DNA from 3 places in the Brachymonas sp. KE5 genome. Region 1 is predicted to be linked to each of the others. Evidence: predicted binding sites of a transcription regulator. Region 1 holds the regulator's gene; each other region holds the start of a gene.
What was found. Region 1 encodes FNR, which switches genes on or off when oxygen is low (the NO sensors DNR and NnrR bind a similar motif). Its sites were predicted from a motif close to TTGATNNNNATCAA; they were not measured.
Positions count from the first base shown of each region.

Region 2: a site for FNR is predicted at 3,272-3,285, ahead of ACX36O_RS05700 (nitrite reductase). Genes of this name have one in related genera too.
Region 3: a site for FNR is predicted at 2,924-2,937, ahead of cobA (uroporphyrinogen-III C-methyltransferase). Genes of this name have one in related genera too.

Region 1 covers NZ_CM173463.1:644,398-650,673, forward strand. The annotation lists partial or broken gene ccoO (cytochrome-c oxidase, cbb3-type subunit II) at 1-75, shown strand, start outside; gene ACX36O_RS03000 (OmpA family protein) at 229-540, shown strand; gene ACX36O_RS03005 (cbb3-type cytochrome oxidase subunit 3) at 571-747, shown strand; gene ccoP (cytochrome-c oxidase, cbb3-type subunit III) at 744-1,649, shown strand; gene ccoG (cytochrome c oxidase accessory protein CcoG) at 1,797-3,266, shown strand; gene ACX36O_RS03020 (nitrogen fixation protein FixH) at 3,284-3,571, shown strand; gene fnr (fumarate/nitrate reduction transcriptional regulator Fnr) at 3,674-4,402, opposite strand; gene hemN (oxygen-independent coproporphyrinogen III oxidase) at 4,626-6,023, shown strand; gene ACX36O_RS03035 (sulfite exporter TauE/SafE family protein) at 6,117-6,276, shown strand, end outside.
Region 2 covers NZ_CM173463.1:1,186,696-1,192,971, forward strand. The annotation lists gene ACX36O_RS05690 (cytochrome D1 domain-containing protein) at 1-882, opposite strand, end outside; gene ACX36O_RS05695 (c-type cytochrome) at 902-1,210, opposite strand; gene ACX36O_RS05700 (nitrite reductase) at 1,373-3,205, opposite strand; gene ACX36O_RS05705 (c-type cytochrome) at 3,395-3,706, opposite strand; gene ACX36O_RS05710 (cytochrome D1 domain-containing protein) at 3,791-5,536, opposite strand; gene ACX36O_RS05715 (sirohydrochlorin chelatase) at 5,685-6,077, shown strand; gene ACX36O_RS05720 (NnrS family protein) at 6,074-6,276, opposite strand, start outside.
Region 3 covers NZ_CM173463.1:1,176,191-1,182,466, forward strand. The annotation lists gene ACX36O_RS05635 (cytochrome C oxidase subunit IV family protein) at 1-122, opposite strand, end outside; gene ACX36O_RS05640 (cytochrome c oxidase subunit 3) at 183-818, opposite strand; gene ACX36O_RS05645 (cbb3-type cytochrome c oxidase subunit I) at 927-2,387, opposite strand; gene ACX36O_RS05650 (c-type cytochrome) at 2,431-2,856, opposite strand; gene cobA (uroporphyrinogen-III C-methyltransferase) at 3,003-3,830, shown strand; gene ACX36O_RS05660 (sulfurtransferase TusA family protein) at 3,965-4,225, opposite strand; gene ACX36O_RS05665 (Crp/Fnr family transcriptional regulator) at 4,298-5,002, opposite strand; gene ACX36O_RS05670 (cytochrome D1 domain-containing protein) at 5,041-6,276, opposite strand, start outside.

The DNA.
Region 1 (6,276 bases):
GCCGGCGCTGCCGTCAAGGGCAAGACCGAAATGGAAGCCGTGATTGCCTACCTGCAGTCGCTCGGCCATGCCATGACGGCTGCCGTGCCCACGGCTGCCGCAGCACCCGCTCCGGCCGCTGCCCCGGCTTCGGCTGCAGCACCGGCCCCGGCTGCTGCGCCTGCCGCTGAAGCCAGCGCTGCTGCACCTGCTGCCGTAGCCGCTCCGGCCGAAGACCAGGCCGCGGTGATGGTCGAGAACGGCGTCGTGCAGTTCTTCTTTGCAACCGGCAAGACCGAAGTGGCTGCCGGCGGCAAGGACGCGCTGGCTGACGTGATCGCCGGCGTCAAGGCCGGCAAGAAGGCCGTCATCAGCGGTTATACCGACGCAACTGGCGATCCCGCCAAGAATGCCGAACTGGCCAAACAGCGTGCCTTTGCCGTGCGTGACCTGCTGAAGGCCAACGGCGTGGCCGAAGACCAGATCGACCTGCAAAAGCCTGCGGATAACAACGCCGGCCAGGGTGGCCAGGCACGTCGCGTCGACGTTGCCCTGCAGTAAACAGAACAAGGGACGAGGAGTTTCTTCCACATGGACATCAACGACCTGAGAAGCCTGACGACGGTGCTGAGTTTTGCCGCATTCATCGGCATCGGCTGGTGGGCCTATTCCCGCCGCAACACGCACCGCTTCGACGAGGCTGCCCAGTTGCCGTTCGGTCCGGAAGAGGCTCCGAGCCCCCAAAAACATACTGAGGATACAAAATGAGTGACTTTATCAGTTCCTTCTGGTCACTGTGGGTGATGGCGATCGTCGCTTTCGGCATCATCTTCTGTGTGGCTGTGCTGCTGTTCGGCGCACAGGCGCGCGCTGCAACCGCCGAAGACAAGACCACCGGCCACGTGTGGGACGGCGACCTGCGCGAGATCAACAACCCGCTGCCGCGCTGGTGGGTGGGCATGTTCTGGCTGACCATCTTCTTTGCCATCGCCTACTTCTTCATGTATCCGGGCTTCGGCAACATGAAGGGTTCGCTGGGCTGGACCTCCAAGGGCCAGTACGAGGCAGAGATGGCCAAGGGTGATGCCCAGGTGGCACCGCTGTTCGCCAAGTACGCCGCCATGCCGATCGAGGAGATCGCCAAGGACAAGGACGCCAACGGCATGGGCCAGCGCCTGTTCCTGAACAACTGCGCGCAGTGCCATGGCTCCAGCGCCAAGGGTGGCACCGGCTTCCCCGACCTGAGCGACAACGACTGGCTGTGGGGCGGCAAGCCCGAGCAGATCATGGAAACCATCACCAAGGGTCGCAACGGCAACATGCCGCCCCAGATCCAGGCCATCGGTGGCACGCCCGCCGATGCCAAGGCGGTGGCCCACTACGTGATGAGCCTGTCCGGCCTGCCGCACGACTCGGCTGAAGCCTCTGTCGGCAAGGGCAAATTCATGGCCTGTGCGGCCTGCCACGGCGCAGATGGCAAGGGCAACACGGCGCTGGGCGCGCCCAACCTGACCGACTCGGTCTGGCTGATGGGCGTTCCGAGCGAAGCCAACATCGTGAACCAGATCACGAATGGCAAGATCAACGTGATGCCCGAGTGGCACACCAAGCTCAAGCCCGAGCAGATCCGCCTGGTGTCGGCCTATGTGTGGAGCCTTTCCAACAAGTAACCGACAATGTGCACAGGAAAACCTGTGCACGGGATAATGCACCGCCATGACTTCGATCAAAGGTCATGGCGGTTTTTTCATATGGCGACGCCCGATCGTCTTATCATATTCGGGTTCATGTAAGTAAGGCAGTCTGGAACACACACTATGTCCAACGAAGTCCCCGAGAAAAAGCAAACGCCTGAACCGGCACCGGAAAAAAAGGTCATCCCGATCGAGAAGGACACCTTGATGTCGGCCGCTACCGGCGGTTCGCTTTTTGCGGCATCCAAGGCGATCCATCCGCGTTCGATTTCCGGTCGTTTCACCAACTGGCGCTGGATTTTCGTCTGGCTCACACAGATCGTGTTCTATGGTCTGCCCTGGCTGAACTGGGGCGAGCGCCAGGCCGTGCTGTTCGACCTGGGTGCGCGCAAGTTCTATATCTTCGGCCTGGTGCTGTACCCGCAGGACTTCATCTACCTGACGGGCATTCTGGTCATCTCCGCACTGTCGCTGTTCCTGTTCACGGCGGTGGCAGGGCGCCTGTGGTGCGGCTACACCTGCCCGCAGACGGTTTACACCGAGATCTTCCTCTGGGTCGAGGCCAAAATGGAAGGCGACCGCAGTGCCCGCATGCGCCTGGACAAGAGCGGCTGGACGGGCGAGAAGATCCTCAAGCGTGGCGGCAAGCACCTGATCTGGCTGGCGATTGCGGTCTGGACGGGCCTGACCTTCGTCGGCTATTTCTCGCCCATCCGCGAACTGATCGGCAACTTCGCGCACTGGAACCTGGGCAACTGGGAAACCTTCTGGATCTTCTTCTACGGTTTCGCTACCTACGGCAACGCCGGCTTCATGCGCGAGCAGGTCTGCAAGTACATGTGCCCGTACGCTCGCTTCCAGAGCGCCATGTTCGACCCCGACACGCTGATCGTGACCTATGACGAGAACCGTGGCGAGCCGCGCGGTCCGCGCTCCAAGAAGGTCGATCGCAGCACGATTGCGCTCGGCGACTGTATCGACTGTTCCATGTGCGTGCAGGTCTGCCCGACCGGCATCGACATCCGCAAGGGTTTGCAGTACGAATGCATCGGCTGCGGCGCCTGTGTGGATGCCTGCGACGAGGTGATGGACAAGGTCGGCTACCCGCGTGGCCTGATCAAGTACTCCACCGAGAACGCGATGAAGAACAACTGGGGCAAGAGCGAGATCTGGAACCGGATCAAGCGTCCCCGTATCCTGGTCTACACGGGCATCCTGGTGCTGATTGCGGCTGCGCTGGTGACCAGCCTGAGCATGCGCAAGCCGATGCGGGTGGACATCATCCGCGACCGTGGCGTGATGTCGCGCATCGTCGACGGCGGCAAGATCGAGAACGTGTACCTGGTGCGCGTGATGAACACCACCGAGAGCGAGCAGAACTACGAGATCCGCGTGAACGGACTGCCCGGCGCCACCATTGCCGAAGGGGCAGACATGACCATCGGCCCGGCCCAGGTCGAGCAGCACGTGGTCGCCGTGCGCATTCCCGTGGGTTCCATGGAGCCGGGTTCGCACCCGATCTACCTGGATATCCGTGAAACCGGCAGCGATGCCATGGTGACCGAAAAGGCCGCCTTCCTGGTACCGAAATGATGAGCCAGGAGTCACGCATGCAAACCAGCAACCCGGATGCTTCGTCCCGTGGTCAGGTCCCTCACCCCGAAGAGGGCCGGTCGTGGTGGACGTATCCGATCGTATGGATGGTGGTGGGCGGCCCGGTGGCCGTCATCATCGCCAGCCTGATCACCTGGTACTTCATCGCGCATTCGCCCAATGAGGTGCTGATCGAGAGCCGGGAGGTGGAAACGCCCGGCCTGTCCAACCAGGGGGCGCAATTCACCCCTGCCAACCGGGCGCGCAATCATGCCGCCACGGGCGGCGTTCCGGCGTCGCACTGACCGGAAGCTCTCCTGAAGAATGCCGGCTGTGTGCCGGCATTTCTTTTGTTAATGAGAGGCGGGTTTCGCCCAACTGGTGCTTGCTCGTGCAGTGCTGCCGGGCTATTCGGGGTGGTGCTGGCTGACCAGCTGCTGCAGCGCTGCCGTATCCAGAATGCGCACGTGGCGTTGGCGCACCTCCACGATGCCCTGTTCGGCAAACCTGGAGAAGGTGCGGCTCACCGTTTCCAGCTTGAGGCCAAGGTAGCTGCCGATTTCCTCGCGCGTCATGCGCAGCACCAGTTCCGATTGCGAAAAGCCGCGCGCATGCAGGCGCTGCACCAGATTGAGCAGGAAGGCGGCCAGGCGTTCCTCGGCGCGCATGCTGCCGAGCAGCAGCATCATGCTCTGGTCGCGCACGATCTCGCGGCTCATGATCTTGTGCACGTGGTTCTGCAGCACCGTCACTTCGCGGGAAAGCGCCTCGAGTTCGTCATAGGGCATGACGCAGACTTCGGAGTCTTCCAGCGCGATCGCATCGCAGGTGTGGCGGTCGTGCACGATGCCGTCCAGCCCGACGATCTCGCCGGCCATCTGGAAGCCGGTGACCTGGTCGCGGCCGTCCTGCGCAGTGACCGTGGTCTTGAAAAAGCCGGTGCGGATGGCGTAGAGTGCCTTGAACGGGTCACCGTGCGTGAACAGCGGTTCGCCACGCGGAATCCTGCGCCGGGCACCGACCATGTTGTCGATATAGCGCAGTTCTGCCTCGCTCAGACCCATGGGCATGCACAGCTCGCGCAGATTGCAGTTCGAGCAGGCCACTTTGTAAGACTTGGGGAGCGAAGGAGACATGCAGCTATCCGGGGCGCGCGCCATTGCGCACTTGATCCTTGTCATGGAAAGTGCCGATTATCGCATGGCGGAAAAGAGGGGTTGATACATATCAATGGCTGCAGGGGCATTTCGCTGGCAAAGTAGATACCCGCAATGACAGCATGGCAGCGCCCGCAACCGTTCAGGCTTTTGTGCAGCAAGGGGTTATGCTGGCGCTTGCTCACTTAGAATGCCCGAGACCATGAGCAGTACCGAACAGATCATCCTCACCCCAGAATTGCTGGCCCGCTACGACATTGCTGGCCCGCGCTACACCTCCTATCCCACGGCTGACCGTTTTGTCGAGGCCTTTGGCGAGAGCGACTACATCGCTGCGCTGGAGCAGCGGCACAATTCCCGGCCGGGCCATGTGCTGCCGCTGTCGATCTATGTGCACGTGCCGTTCTGCCAGTCGCTGTGCTACTACTGCGCCTGCAACAAGATCATCACCAAGCACCGCGAGCGCGGCACCGAGTACCTGCGTTATCTGCAGCGCGAGATTGACCTGCATGTCGCGCATCTGGGGCGCGGGCAGGTGGTGTCGCAGCTGCACTTCGGTGGCGGCACGCCCACCTTCCTGGACGATGCGGAACTGAGTCAGCTGATGGGCATGATCCGGGGGGCCTTTGAACTGGCAGAGGGCGGCGAATACTCGGTGGAAGTGGACCCGCGCACGGTGGATGAAAAACGCCTGCAGAACCTGTTCGACCTGGGCTTCAACCGCCTGAGCTTCGGCGTGCAGGACTTCGACCCGGACGTGCAGAAGGCGGTGCACCGCATCCAGCCGGCCGAGCAGGTGTTTGCGCTGGTGGAGGCATCGCGCCGCATCGGCTTCAAGTCGGTCAACGTCGACCTGATCTACGGCCTGCCGCAGCAGACCGCGGCCTCGTTTGCACGCACGCTGAAGCAGGTGAACGAGTTGCGGCCGGACCGTATTGCGCTGTATGCCTACGCGCATCTGCCCGAGCGGTTCAAGGCACAACGCCGCATCGATGCCTACACGCTGCCCAGCGGTGGCGAAAAGATCGAGATGCTGTCGCAATCGCTCAAGGCCTTTGGCGATGCCGGCTACGTGTACGTGGGCATGGACCACTTTGCGCTGCCCGATGATGCACTGGCCATTGCCAAGCGCCAAGGCCGCCTGCACCGCAACTTCCAGGGCTACAGCACGCAGCCGGACTGCGACCTGATCGGCCTGGGCGTTTCGGCCATCGGCCGCATCGGCGCCACCTACAGCCAGAACGCCAAGACGCTGGAAGACTACTACGACGCGGTCGAGCGCGGCCATTTCCCGGTGGTGCGTGGCCTGGCGCTGACGCGAGACGACTTGATCCGCCGCGCCGTCATCATGGCCATCATGTGCCAGGGCGAGATCGACTACGAGTCGATCAACCTGGCCTGGCTGATCGACTTCAAGGATTACTTCGCGCGCGAGCTGGAGATGCTCGGGCAGAAGGAAGAGGAAGGCATGGTGCGCATCACCGAGAACGGCATCACCGTCACCGAGCAGGGCTGGTATTTCGTGCGTGGCGTGGCCATGGTGTTCGACAAGTACCTGCAGGCGGACCGCACCCGCGTGAAATTCTCTAAAATCATCTGATCGGTGGCAGACACCCGGCAGGGTGAGAGGGACTGCCATGGCAAGGCCGGCACCGGTGCATACCGTGCCGGCCGTTTTGCATGAAAGAGAAGTATGGAAGCATCATTGATCGTCACGGCCCTGCTGATGGGCCTGGCGGGCGGCCCGCACTGCATTGCCATGTGCGGCGCGGCATGCGCGGGGATCGGCGTCACGGCCGGTGAACGGCCGGCGCAGCAGAATACGGCCATGGGGCTGTTCCAGGTGGGGCGGG
Region 2 (6,276 bases), 540 kb from region 1:
CACCTGGTTCCAGCTGCGGTTGTCCGCCACCAGTACCTGCTTGTGGCCGATGGCCGGCAGGAAGGCGTAGTCGCCCGAGATGGCCCAGCCGCGCAGGTGCGGCATCTTGTAGACGGGCTGTTTTTCGCGGCCCTTGCCGTAATCGGGCAGGATGCGGCGCACCTGCAGGTCCCTGGCCCAGGTATCGAGCATGGCCAAGCCATCCTCGCCGTACAGGCCGGCAATGTAATAGCGGCCGTTGGAGCTGCCCAGGCCGTCATATGGCTGCTTGCCGACGTTGGGAAATTTGGTGATCTTGGGCTGGCGCGGGTTGCTGGCGTCGATCATCCAGATTTCGCCGGCCTCGAACAGGCTGTAGGCAAAGCGCTGGCCGGGCAGGTCGGCCAGGCCGACCACCTTGGAGTGCTTGCCGTCGGGGCCTACGGCGGGGATGTCGGCCAGCAGTTCCAGCGTGTCGGCATCGAACAGCTTGACGCCGCCGGGCTCGTAGTTCTGGGCGGCGAGGATGCGGCCGTCGGTCGATACCGCACCGCCGATGCTGTTGCCGGCCTGGATCACGCGCTTGACCAGCTTGTGCGTGAGCATGTCGACCTTGCTCAGGCCGCCATCGCGGCCGAATACATAGGCGTAGCGCGTGTCGCGCGAGAACACGACGGAGGCGTGCGACAGGTCACCCAGGCCCTTGACGCGGGCGAGGCTGGTGTCCTGGCTGTTTTCGACGATCTGCACACTGCCGGTGGCACGCTCGATGACGACGCCGAGGTCGCCAGTGCCACGCACGGCGCCGCCGCTGGTGGCGCAGCCGGCCAGCGCCAGAGCGGTCACCAGGGCGGAGAGGGCGCCCGGCAGGCGGCGCAGGGTGTTGCTGGAGAAGTTGGTCATGGTGTGCTCCCTGAATGTCTTACGGATGCTTTCCGGCCTGCAGCAGCTCCACCATCCAGCGGGCTTCCTGCTCGTTCATGAACGGATGCCAGGGTGGCATGGCGGTGCCGGGGCGGCCACCCATGATGGTGGCGACCAGGCTGTCCACCGGCTTGCCGCGCAGGGCCTCGGCAGTGAGCGGGGTGCCCAGGCCGCCCTGCATTGTCATTCCATGGCAGGCGCCGCAATCCTGCTTGAGCAGGTGCAGCAGTTCACGCTGGCGGGCTTCGGTGGGAACGGGGGCAGATTCCTGCGCTTGGGCCAGGCTGGCCAGGCAGGCGCCACACATCACGAGGATTCTTATCAACTGCAACATCTCGCGTCACCATGGGGTTGGGTTGAGGTCAAGTATAGGAGGGAGCCGGCCATGCTTTCTTGATTGCCGGCAACCCTGAAAAAAGGCCGGACGGTTGCCCGCCCGGCCTGTGCTCCTTTCAGGAAAGGGCGTGGATCAGTACACGTCGTGCTGGGTGTTGTAGACGTTGAACTTGCCGGTCGGCGTGATCAGGCGCTTGTCCTTGATCACGGTCTTGCAGGCGCGGGTCTTGTCGTCCACCACCACAATGGCGGATTCCTTGTCCTTGGCGCTCCAGACGGAGAACCAGATCTCGTCACCGGCCTTGTTGTACTCGGGCTGTACCACGCGCTTGGCACCGTCGTCGCCGATCTTGGCGCAGGCCGCGATGTCGATCACCTGTGGCTTGTCGTCCAGCTTGTTGATGTCATACACGACCACGCTCTGGCTGATCTTGGCATCCGGGTGGAGCGGGGTGTCGATCCACAGGTTCTTGGACTTGGGATGGGTCTTGATGAACAGCGAGCCGCCGCCCTGGCCCTTGATGGTCTGCACCACTTTCCAGGCGTTGGCCTTGTTCTTGACCGGATCCGTACCGATCAGGCTGATGCTCTCGTCACCCAGGTGGGACGTTGCCCACACCGGACCGAACTTGGGATGCTTGAAGTTGGCGCCACGGCCCGGGTGCGGGGTCTTGCCCACATCGACCAGAGCGGCCAGCTTGTCTTCCTTGGTGTCGACCACGGCGATCTTGTTGGAGGCGTTGGCTGCCGTCATGAAGTAGCGGCCGGTGCTGTCGAAGCCACCGTCGTGCAGGAACTTGGCAGAATCCAGCACCGTCATCTTCAGGTTGGCCAGGTCGGAGTAGTCGACCATGTAGATCTTGCCGGTTTCCTTGGCGTTGACCAGGAATTCGGGGCGGTAGTGGCTGGCCACGATGGCAGCGACGCGCGGTTCGGGGTGGTACTCGTTGTCTACCGTCATGCCACGGGTGGAAACCACCTTGCGCGGCTTGAGCGTATCGCCGTCCATGATCACGAATTGCGGCGGCCAGTAGGTGCCCGCAATTGCCAGCTTGTCTTCAAAGCCCTTGAACTTGGAGGTTTCCACCGAGCGGGCCTCCAGACCGACCTTGACTTCGGCCACGTTGTCCGGCTTCTCCATCCACAGGTCGATCAGGTTCAGGCGTGCGTCGCGGCCGATCACGTACAGGTAGCGGCCGGACTTGGACATGCGGGAGATGTGCACCGCGTAGCCGGTCTTGACGATGTTGATGATCTGCTTGGTGTCACCATCGATCAGCGCCACTTCGCCGCTGTCACGCAGGGTGACGGAGAAGATGTTGTCGATGTTGAAATTGTTCATCTTCTTGGTCGGACGCTTGTCGACCGGAATGTACTCCTTGCGGGAGCTCTCGATGTCGGCCAGCGAGAATTCCGGCGGGGTGGGCGGTTCCTGCTGGATGTAGCGGGCCATCAGGTCCACGTCTTGGGCGGACATTTCGCCGCTGGTCTGCCAGTTGGGCATGCCGGCAGGGCTGCCGTAGGCAATGAAGGTCTTCAGGTACTCGGTGCCGCGCTCCAGCGTGATGTCGGTGGTGAGCGGCTTGCCGGTGGCGCCCTTGCGCAGCACGCCGTGGCAACCGGCACAGCGCTGGAAGTAGATTTCCTTGCCGCGCTCGAATTCGGCCTGCGTCATCTGCGGGGCCTTGGGGTTGACGTTCTGGTGCAGGGCTGCTGCGCCTACCGGCGAGGAGCCGGCGTTGGCATAGGTGGCGGCAGTGCTGTCGCCGTGGCTGGCTGCATCGGCCTTGGCAGCGGCGTTTTCAGCCGTGGCGGCTGGAGCCTGTGCACTGGCCGCAGCCGCAGCAGAAGCGGTAGAGGCAGGAGCGGCCGTGGGGGCTGCGTCCTGTTTGTTGTTGCATCCGGCTACGGAGAGGCCGACGACTGCCAGGGCGGCAGCAAGGTACTTCAGCTGGAACGGGCTCATATAAAGACTCCAGGTTGTTGGCGAGGGGTTCGGTAAGAATCATCGCCTTGGCGTGGGGTTATTGCATTGACTGCCGTCAATCGGTTGAATGATGCATCAAAACGTTTGTTTTTGCTACCAATTTGCGCGTTCAGGAAATAAAAAAAGCCGACGCGTAGGCGTCGGCTGATAAAGCGCGTAAGAGCAGTCTTACAGGGAGAGAACCCACTTGGCCAGGGCGGCGGCTTCTGCATCCGTCACGTTGTTGGGGGGCATCGGCACGTTGCCCCATGCACCCACGCCGCCTTTCTTGATCTTGCCGGCCAGGGTGGCTTCTGCGCCCTTGCCCTTGTATTTGGCAGACACATCCTTGTAGGACGGGCCTACCATTTTCTTGTCCACTGCGTGGCAGGCCATGCAGTTCTTGGACTTGGCCAAGGCTTCGCTGGCCTGCACGTTGCTGGCGATGCCGAACAGCAGGCCGACGGCGACGAGCGCGGGAGTAATAAGACGCTTGCTCATGATGGTTCACTCCAGTTGAAAAACCTTTTTCGGTTCAGGCCCATTGTGGCGGGGCCTGAATCGCGGCTCATTGATTGCAGTCAATCAGTACACGTCGTGCTGGGTGTTGTAGACGTTGAACTTGCCGGTCGGCGTGATCAGGCGCTTGTCCTTGATCACGGTCTTGCAGGCGCGGGTCTTGTCGTCGACCACGACAATGGCGGACTCCTTGTTCTTGGCACTCCAGACGGAGAACCAGACTTCGTCGCCGGCCTTGTTGTATTCGGGCTGTACCACGCGCTTGGCGCCGTCATCGCCCAGCTTGGCACAGGCTGCGATGTCCACGATCTGCGGCTTGCCGTCCAGCTTGTTGATGTCATACACGGCCACGCTCTGGCTGATCTTGGCATCGGGGTTCAGGGCCGTATCCACCCACAGGTTCTTCGACTTGGGATGGGTCTTGATGAACAGCGAGCCGCCGCCCTGGCCCTTGATGGTCTGCACCACTTTCCAGGCGTTGGCCTTGTGCTTGACCGGATCGGTACCGATCAGGCTGATGCTTTCGTCGCCCAGGTGGGAAGTCGCCCACACGGGACCGAACTTGGGATGGGTGAAGTTGGCGCCACGGCCCGGGTGCGGGGTCTTGCCCACATCAACCAGAGCGGCCAGCTTGTCTTCCTTGGTGTCGACCACGGCGATCTTGTTGGAAGCGTTGGCAGCCGTCAGGAAGTAGCGACCAGTGCTGTCGAAGCCGCCATCGTGCAGGAACTTGGCCGCGTCGAGCGTGGTGCTCTTGAGGTTGTTCAGGTCGGTGTAGTCGACCATGTAGATCTTGCCGGTTTCCTTGGCGTTGACCAGGAATTCGGGGCGGTAGTGGCTGGCCACGATGGCAGCAACGCGCGGCTCGGGGTGGTACTCGTTGTCCACCGTCATGCCGCGGGTCGAGACGATTTTGCGCGGCTTGAGCGTATCGCCGTCCATGATCACGAACTGCGGCGGCCAGTAGGTGCCGGCCACGGCGATTTTGTCCTCGTAACCCTTGAACTTGGACGTTTCCACCGAGCGGGCTTCCAGGCCGACCTTGATCTCGGCGACGTTGTCCGGTTTCTCCATCCACAGGTCGATCAGGTTGATACGCGCATCGCGGCCGATCACATACAGGTAGCGGCCGGATTTGGACAGGCGGGAGATGTGCACCGCGTAGCCGGTTTTGACGATGTTGATGATCTGCTTGGTATCGCCATCGATCAGTGCCACTTCGCCGCTGTCACGCAGGGTGACGGAGAAGATATTGTCGATGTTGTATTTGTTCATCTTCCTGCTGGGACGTTTGGACACGGGGATGTATTCCTTGCGTGTCTTTTCCATGTCGGCCAGCGAGAATTCCGGCGGCGTGGGAGGCGTTTGCTGGATGTAGCGCGCCATAAGGTCGACGTCGGCCGCGGTCATCTCGCCGCTGGTCTGCCAGTTGGGCATGCCGGCCGGGCTGCCGTAGGCGATGAAGGTCTTCAGGTATTCGCTGCCGCGCTCCAGCGTGATGTCGGGCGTCAGCGCCTTGCCGGTGGCGCCCTTGCGCAGCACGCCGTGGCAGCCGGCACAGCGCTGGAAGTAAATCTCCTTGGCGCGCTCGAACTCGGTCTTGGACATGGGCGGCGCCTTGGGATTGACGTCCTGGTGCATGTCGGCCTTGCCTACGGGGGAGCTGCCCGCGTTCTCGTAGGTCGCCTGGACTGCCGTGGTATGGCTCTGGCCATCCGACTTGGCAGTGGCGCTGGTCTGGGCCTGTGCGCCGACGGCAAATCCTGCCAGAATCAGGCTGGCGCTCAGCAATTTCAACTTGTATGAACTCATCGTGTGCTCCCGTAGTGTTTGCTTACATTGCAGGGGTGATCATCCGGAGAGCGCGTTTCTGCGGCATTGACGGCAGTCAATGGATCAAAACATGCAAACAAATGTAATTAAGGTCTGCAAACCTGAAAAGACACGGAGTTGACACACTATGGTGGAAATGGATGGCGCATTGCTGGTGGCGCATGGATCACGTGATCCGGACTGGAGCCAGCCCTTCGAGACGGTGGCGCAATTGCTGCGCGATGGCCGGCCGGGGCTGGCGGTAGAACTGGGTTTCGTGGAGATCCAGGAGCCGCGCAGCCTGGAGGCGGGCGATGCGCTGGCGCGCCAGGGCTGCCGGCATGTGCTGGTGGTGCCCATGTTCCTGGGTGCCGGCCACCATGTGCGCGTGGACATGGCGAAGCTGCTGGAGCAATTGCGCGAAAACTGGCGTGGCGTGGAATGGCGCCTGGCGCCGGCGATCGGCGAGATGCCGGTGTTTCACCGGGCGGTGGCGGGCGTGCTCGATGAGGCGCTGTGCACCGGGCTGGAGGGGCCTTAACCCTCCTTGCCATCCACCCGCGGCTTGCCGTACCACGGCACCAGGCGGTTGCCCCAGATCAGCACGATGCCGAACCAGGCCGCAGCCGCCAATGGCAGCAGTGCCGACAAGCCCGGAAAAGCGCCCGCCAGACGCAGCACCACGGCGACTTGCAGCAGCAGGAACAGGCGCCACACCGTATCGTCGGCCACCAGCGTGC
Region 3 (6,276 bases), 530 kb from region 1:
ACGATGCCAAGGCGGAAGGGCCAGGCAATGCCGGACTCGGCAAGAAAGGCCGCGACGCCCGTGAGGGTCAGCAGAATCGCCGTGATGATGGCGATCCCGACGGGAAAACTGGAACTGCGCATGGGGGCACTATCTCCTGAACAGGCAGGCGCCGCATTGACGCCGGCGAAGAAAACGGGGCTTCAGTGGGCGATGTAGACCAGTGCAAACAGCACCAGCCAGACGAGGTCGACCATGTGCCAGTAGGACGCCACGGTTTCCACCCAGTAGGCCTGCTCTTCGCCGCAGCTTGCCACGGATCGCAGGCGCACCCACACCATGCCGATAAAGACCATGCCCAGAATGACGTGGAGGTAGTGGAAGAAGGTGAGCGAGAAATAGAACATCCAGTAGTCGTCGGTGGCCATGTCGTAGCCGGCATTGAGCTTCACCACGAAGTCGGTCATTTTCAGCATGAGAAAGCCGGCGCCGAAGGCCAGCGCCGTCATCAGCGCCTTGCGTACCTGAGCCGGCTGCGCCTGCGGCCGCGTGGCCAGCGATACGGCCCAGGCGGCAGCGGCACTGCCGAGAATCAGCAGCACGGTGTTGATCAGGGCCAGCGTCAGATCCAGTTGCGCCTGGCCCTGCAGGAAGACTTCGGGCTGCTTCGCGCGCGACCAGGCATAGGCACCGAAGAAGAAGCCGAACACGGCCAGCTCGATCATGATGAAGATCCACATCGCCATGTCGCCGGGGATGTGGCGTTCGCCGGGGATACGGCGTGGAGCCGGGGGCGTGGTGTCGGGGGGAAGGGGGGTGGACCTTGCGTCGGACTGCATGCAATGCCTCCTGAAAGCCGGAGCATGGCCCGGCAGAAATAAAAAGGGGCGGCGTTGCCGCGCCGCCCCAAAGCCGCCCCGGAAAGCGGCTGGGTGAAAATCCGGTGATCAGCGCAGGGCCTTGGCTTTCTCGCCTCCGTTGAAGAAGCTCCAGACATAGGCACCCAGGCCAGCCAGGAAGGTGAAGCCGGCAATCAGGCGCAGGTAGTAGAAGATCACGATCTTGTCCTGCGTCATCATGAAGTTCAGCGGCGTGTCGCTATAGCGCTGCAGCCAGACCTGCACGATGCCGGCGCCCGTCAGGAACAGGGTGATGAACACCATGGAGACGGTCATCAGCCAGAAGCCCCACATTTCCCAGATCTGCGACCGGTTGCTGTTGGCTTCGCGGCCGTTGATGATGGGCATGGTGTAGGAGATCATGCACATCACGACCATGGCGTAGGCACCGTAGAAGGCCATGTGGCCGTGGCTGGCAGTGATCTGCGTACCGTGCGTCCAGTAGTTGACGAAGGACAGGGTGTGCAGGAAGCCCCACACGCCGGCGCCCAGGAAGCCCATCACGGCGCAGCCCAGAGCCCACAGCACGGCGGCCTTGTTGGGGTGCTCGCGGCGGCGCTTGTTGACCACGTTGAAGGCGAAGATCGTCAGCATGAAGAAGGGGATCGGCTCCAGGGCGGAGAACACGGAACCCCACACCAGCCAGAAGCCGGGCGTACCAATCCAGAAGTAGTGGTGGCCGGTACCGATGATGCCGGAGATCAGCGTCATGGCGATGATCAGGTACAGCCATTTTTCGATCACTTCGCGGTCGACGCCGGTCACCTTCACCAGCACGAAGGCCAGCATGGCGCCCATGATCAGTTCCCACACGCCTTCCACCCACAGGTGCACCACCCACCACCAGTAGAACTTGTCACGGGCGAGGTTGTGCGGGTTGTAGAACGCGAACAGGAAGAAGATGGCCAGGCCCCACAGACCGATCATCATCACCAGGCTGATGGTGGTCTTGCGACCCTTGGCCATGGTCATGGACAGGTTGTACAGGAAGCCCAGGGCCACGACCACGATGCCGATCTTGGTGATCAGCGGCTGCTCCAGGAACTCGCGCCCCATGGTGGCCAGCAGGTCGTTGCCGGTCATCTCGGCCAGCGTGGAGTAGGGCACCATCAGGTAGCCGACGATGGTCAGCGCACCGGCAACCAGGAAGATCCAGAACAGCGCAAGCGCCAGTTTCGGGCTGTGCAACTCGCGTTCGCACTCTTCGGGAATCAGGTAGTAGCCTGCGCCCATGAAGCCGAACAGCAGCCACACGATCAGCAGGTTGGTGTGCACCATGCGGGCGATGTTGAACGGAATCGCCGGGAACAAGAAGTCGCCCCAGATGTACTGCGCGCCCATGATCAGGCCGAAGATGATCTGGCCGACGAACAGGCCGATGGCGGCGATGAAATACGGCTTGGCGACCGCCTGTGAGGCGTACTTAACTTTGGCCGGGCTGGGAGCCACGTCGGCCGGCGCCACGGGTGCCAGTCTTTCGGCATCCACAGGCAAGGTTACGCTTGTCATGCTTTTCTCCTCAATCGTTTAAAGAATAGTTCCGGACCGGGGGTCAGCCTTCCTTGTTGGGCGGCCAGTTGTGGGTCTTGATTTCGGAGCTGTATTTCAGGAATGCCACCAGATCGTCGAGCTGGGCGTCGGTCAGGTGGAAGTTGGGCATCTGGCGGCGGCCGGGAACCTTGCTCGGCTGGGATTTCATCCAGGCCTTGATGAACTCGGGACCACGGCGCGGGTACACGTTGCCGAGTTCGGGCGCGAAGTACGCGCCTTCACCCAGCATGGTGTGACAGCCGATGCAGTTGTTGGTTTCCCAGATCTTCTTGCCGCGCACCACCTGGTCGGTAATGGCGGCGCGGTTGTCGTACTGGGGGAAGCTCCGCTCGGTCTGGAATGTGAGTGCCAGAAAGAGCAGGAAGAAGAACGTCGATCCGCCGTAAAAGATATTACGGGCCGTCGACTTGGTGAAGCTAGCTGCCATGCCACATCCTTTCTGTAAGTGCCTTTGCAACACGATGTAATGTAAGTTTCACGCGGCTCCGGAGGCATTGACCCCAATCAATCAAAAACCGGCCGGTCCGTTTGTACACTGGAGCCTCGAAATCGGCAGTACAAGGATGGTTATTCATGAAGAACACCAAGAATGCATGCACAGTGGAGACCACCGGTGCTTCGCGGCCCGAATCGGGGCCGCTGGTCAGCCTGGTAGGAGCAGGCCCGGGCGACCCGGAGCTCCTGACGCTGCGGGCGCTACGGCGGCTGCGCGAGGCAGACGTGGTGCTTTACGATCTGCTGGTTTCGCAAGAGATCCTCGACTTGATTCCCGAACGGTGCGAATGCATTTGCGTAGGCAAGCGTGCAAACAGGCATATGTTGCCACAGGAAGAGACAAACCGCATGATTGTCAACAAGGCGCGTAAGGGCTTGCGGGTGGTTCGCCTCAAGGGCGGCGATCCGTTCATGTTCGGCCGCGGCGGCGAGGAGATGCAGGAACTGGCCAGCGAGGGCATTCCCTGCGAGGTGGTGCCGGGTGTGACGGCGGCCATGGGGGCGGCATCCAGCACCGGCATTCCGCTCACGCACCGCGATCATGCGCAGATGGTGAGTTTCGTGACGGGACACCGCAAGAAGGACTGTGATGATCTGGAATGGGTGCGCCACCTCAACCCGGCGTCCACGCTGGTGGTGTACATGGGTTTGGGCGAGGCGCCGCGCATTGCGGCCGAGCTGATGGCGCACGGCCACGCTGCCGAAACGCCGGTGGCGGCTGTGGCCAGTGCCACCACGCCGCAGCAGCGCGTGGTGACGACCACGCTGGGTGCGCTGGCGCAGACGCTGGCAGGCTCAGGACTGGAGTCGCCGGTGCTGCTGATCATCGGCAGCGTGGTGACGCTGCATGGGGATCTCTACCCGCTGATCGAGCAGGCGAAGCGGGGCATGCCGGAAATGGCCTGAGCAGCCAGCTTGCTTGCCCTGCTCGGAGTGTTCGGGCGGATGACCGCCCAGCGCAGCACACGGTCACTCGGCTGGCGGCAATCGGCAGGCGGAACAGTGGCGCCGCTTTATGTTGGACACGCGTGCGCGCCCCGTCAGTCTTCCTCGGGAAATTCTGGCGCGATGCGCATCAGCACGCCGTCGTAATTCTCCTCGGGCTCGACGCGATAATCCAGCCCGCGATCGGCCAGCATGGACACCAGCGGCTGCGGAAAGCGCGGCAGCAGGAAGGCCCAGTAGCCGCAGGCGGGCACGGGGTCGGCAATGGCGTCCATGATGACCAGCATGGGTTCTGGCGGCGGCAACTTGCGCAGGTCGATCGGCTTGACCGGTTCGGATGCGTGGCTGTCAGTCATGGAGGCTCCCGGGGAATGTTGTTATTGGCTGGTGGGCTGGATGGCCCGGACCTGCCGGACATCCGGCAGGGGTCAGGATTTGGTCTTGGCAGAGGTTTGTGCGAACAGCAGCATGCCCGAGGGGTTGCTGACGGTGATGTCCTTGCCGTCGACCTGGATGAAGCCGGCCGTGGTGAGCTGGTTGAGCACGCGCGAGAAGGTCTCGGGTGCCAGGCTCAGGCGCGAAGCGATCAGGTTCTTGTTGACGGGCAGGCTGACGGTGAAAGCCTCTGCTTCCGGCGTCTCGCTCAGTTGTACCAGATAGCCCGCAACGCGCTGCAGCGGGTTTTCCATGGAGTAGCGCTCCACGTCCTGCACGAAGGTGTGCAGGCGCATGGACAGGCCGGCCAGCAGGTGGCGCGCGAAGGACTTGTCGGTTTCGATGGCGTCGGAAATCACGCTCTCGCTCACGTGCAGCAGCATGCTGTCTTCGAGCACATGGGCGCTGACCGGATAGGGGCGACGCAGGAACATGACGGCTTCGCCGAAGCTCTGGCCGGTCTGCACGATCTCGATGACCTTCTCGTTGCCCTGCGGCGAGGTGATGAAGAGCTTGACGCGGCCATAGACCACCAGCCAGAGCCCGTCGCAGGGGTCGTCGCGGTGGAACAGGTCGCGGCCTTTTTCGATGCGGATTTCCCGGATGCCGGGCATGAGGGACTCGATCTGGGCGTCGTTCAGCTCCTGGAACAGGGGTTGGTAGCGAACCAGCTTGCGGACGTCGACTTCTTTTCTCATGCCTCGGATCTGACAGGGGGGTTGGGACTGGCCGCCAATCAGTGGCTGGTGCCCTCCGATCGCGTGACCTTGTTGTAGACATTGTATTTGCCAATCGGCTTGGACATGGGCAATGCCTTGACCTCGCGGAAGGTCTTTGCGTCGACAATGACCAGTTCTCCGGGATTTTCCATGATGCTGACCAGCGCGTAGCGGCCGTCGCGCGTGAATTCGACGTGGGCGTTGGTCTTGCCGGGGCGCAGCCTGAGCTGGCGCACGACTTCCAGCGTGCGCTTGTCGATGATGGAGATGGTGTCTTTCGCCGTCGGCGACATCATGGAATCGACCCAGGCGTAGGGGGTGTCTTCATGGCTGCGCAGGAAGAAGCCGGGGCCGGGGATGGGGATCTCCTTGGCCACTTTCCAGCTCTGCATGTCGATCACGGTGACCGTGGGCGTGTTCAGGTTGGTGGAGGCCATGTAGAGGCGGCCGTTGGCCTTGAAGGTGATGCCCGAGCCCAGGTGCGGCATGCCGCGCAACGGCAGCTCGGCGACCTTGCCACGCGAGACCAGCGAGATGACCTGCGCCTTGCCGTCGCGCGAGGCACCCATGACGTACTTGTAGTCGGGGTCGAAGTAGAAGTCGTCCAGCACCATCTGCAGCGGCGTGACGCGCGGATTGAGGAAGCCCTTGGTGGGGATGCCTTCCTTCATCTTGTAATCGTGCACGAAGCCGGAGTAGAAGGGCTCGGCCTTGGGGTCGTAGGAGATGCTCCAGAGTTCGGGGGCGTCCTTGAGGGCGACGACGAAGCTGTTGCGGGGGGCGGCGTCATACACGGCGGAGACGCGAGAAGACTTGCCTTCGCGGTCCTTCACCGGGTAGGTGCGCACCGGCTTGAGGCCGCGTGCGTCCAGCAGTACCAGATTCTGCGGCAGGGTGTTGCCGGCCAGCACCCACTTGCCGTCGGAGGAGACCGCCACGTTGCGCGTGTTGATGCCGACGCGAATTTCCGCCACCTTCTTCAGCGTGTACAGGTCGTACTGGCTGACCCAGCCGTCGCGGCTGGCGAAGTAGACGAAGCGGCCATCCGGCGTGAATTTCGGGCCGCCGTGCAGCGCGAAATGCGATTGGAAGCGCGTGATGGGGGTGAAGGTGTCGCCGTCGATCACGCTGACATGGTGGTCGCCGGCTTCCACCACCACGAACAGGTTGTGCGGATCATTGACCTTGAAGGCGGGCTTGACCTTGTCGGAGTAGTCGGGCTTGACGAACTCGCGGTGCGAGGCGCGCATTTC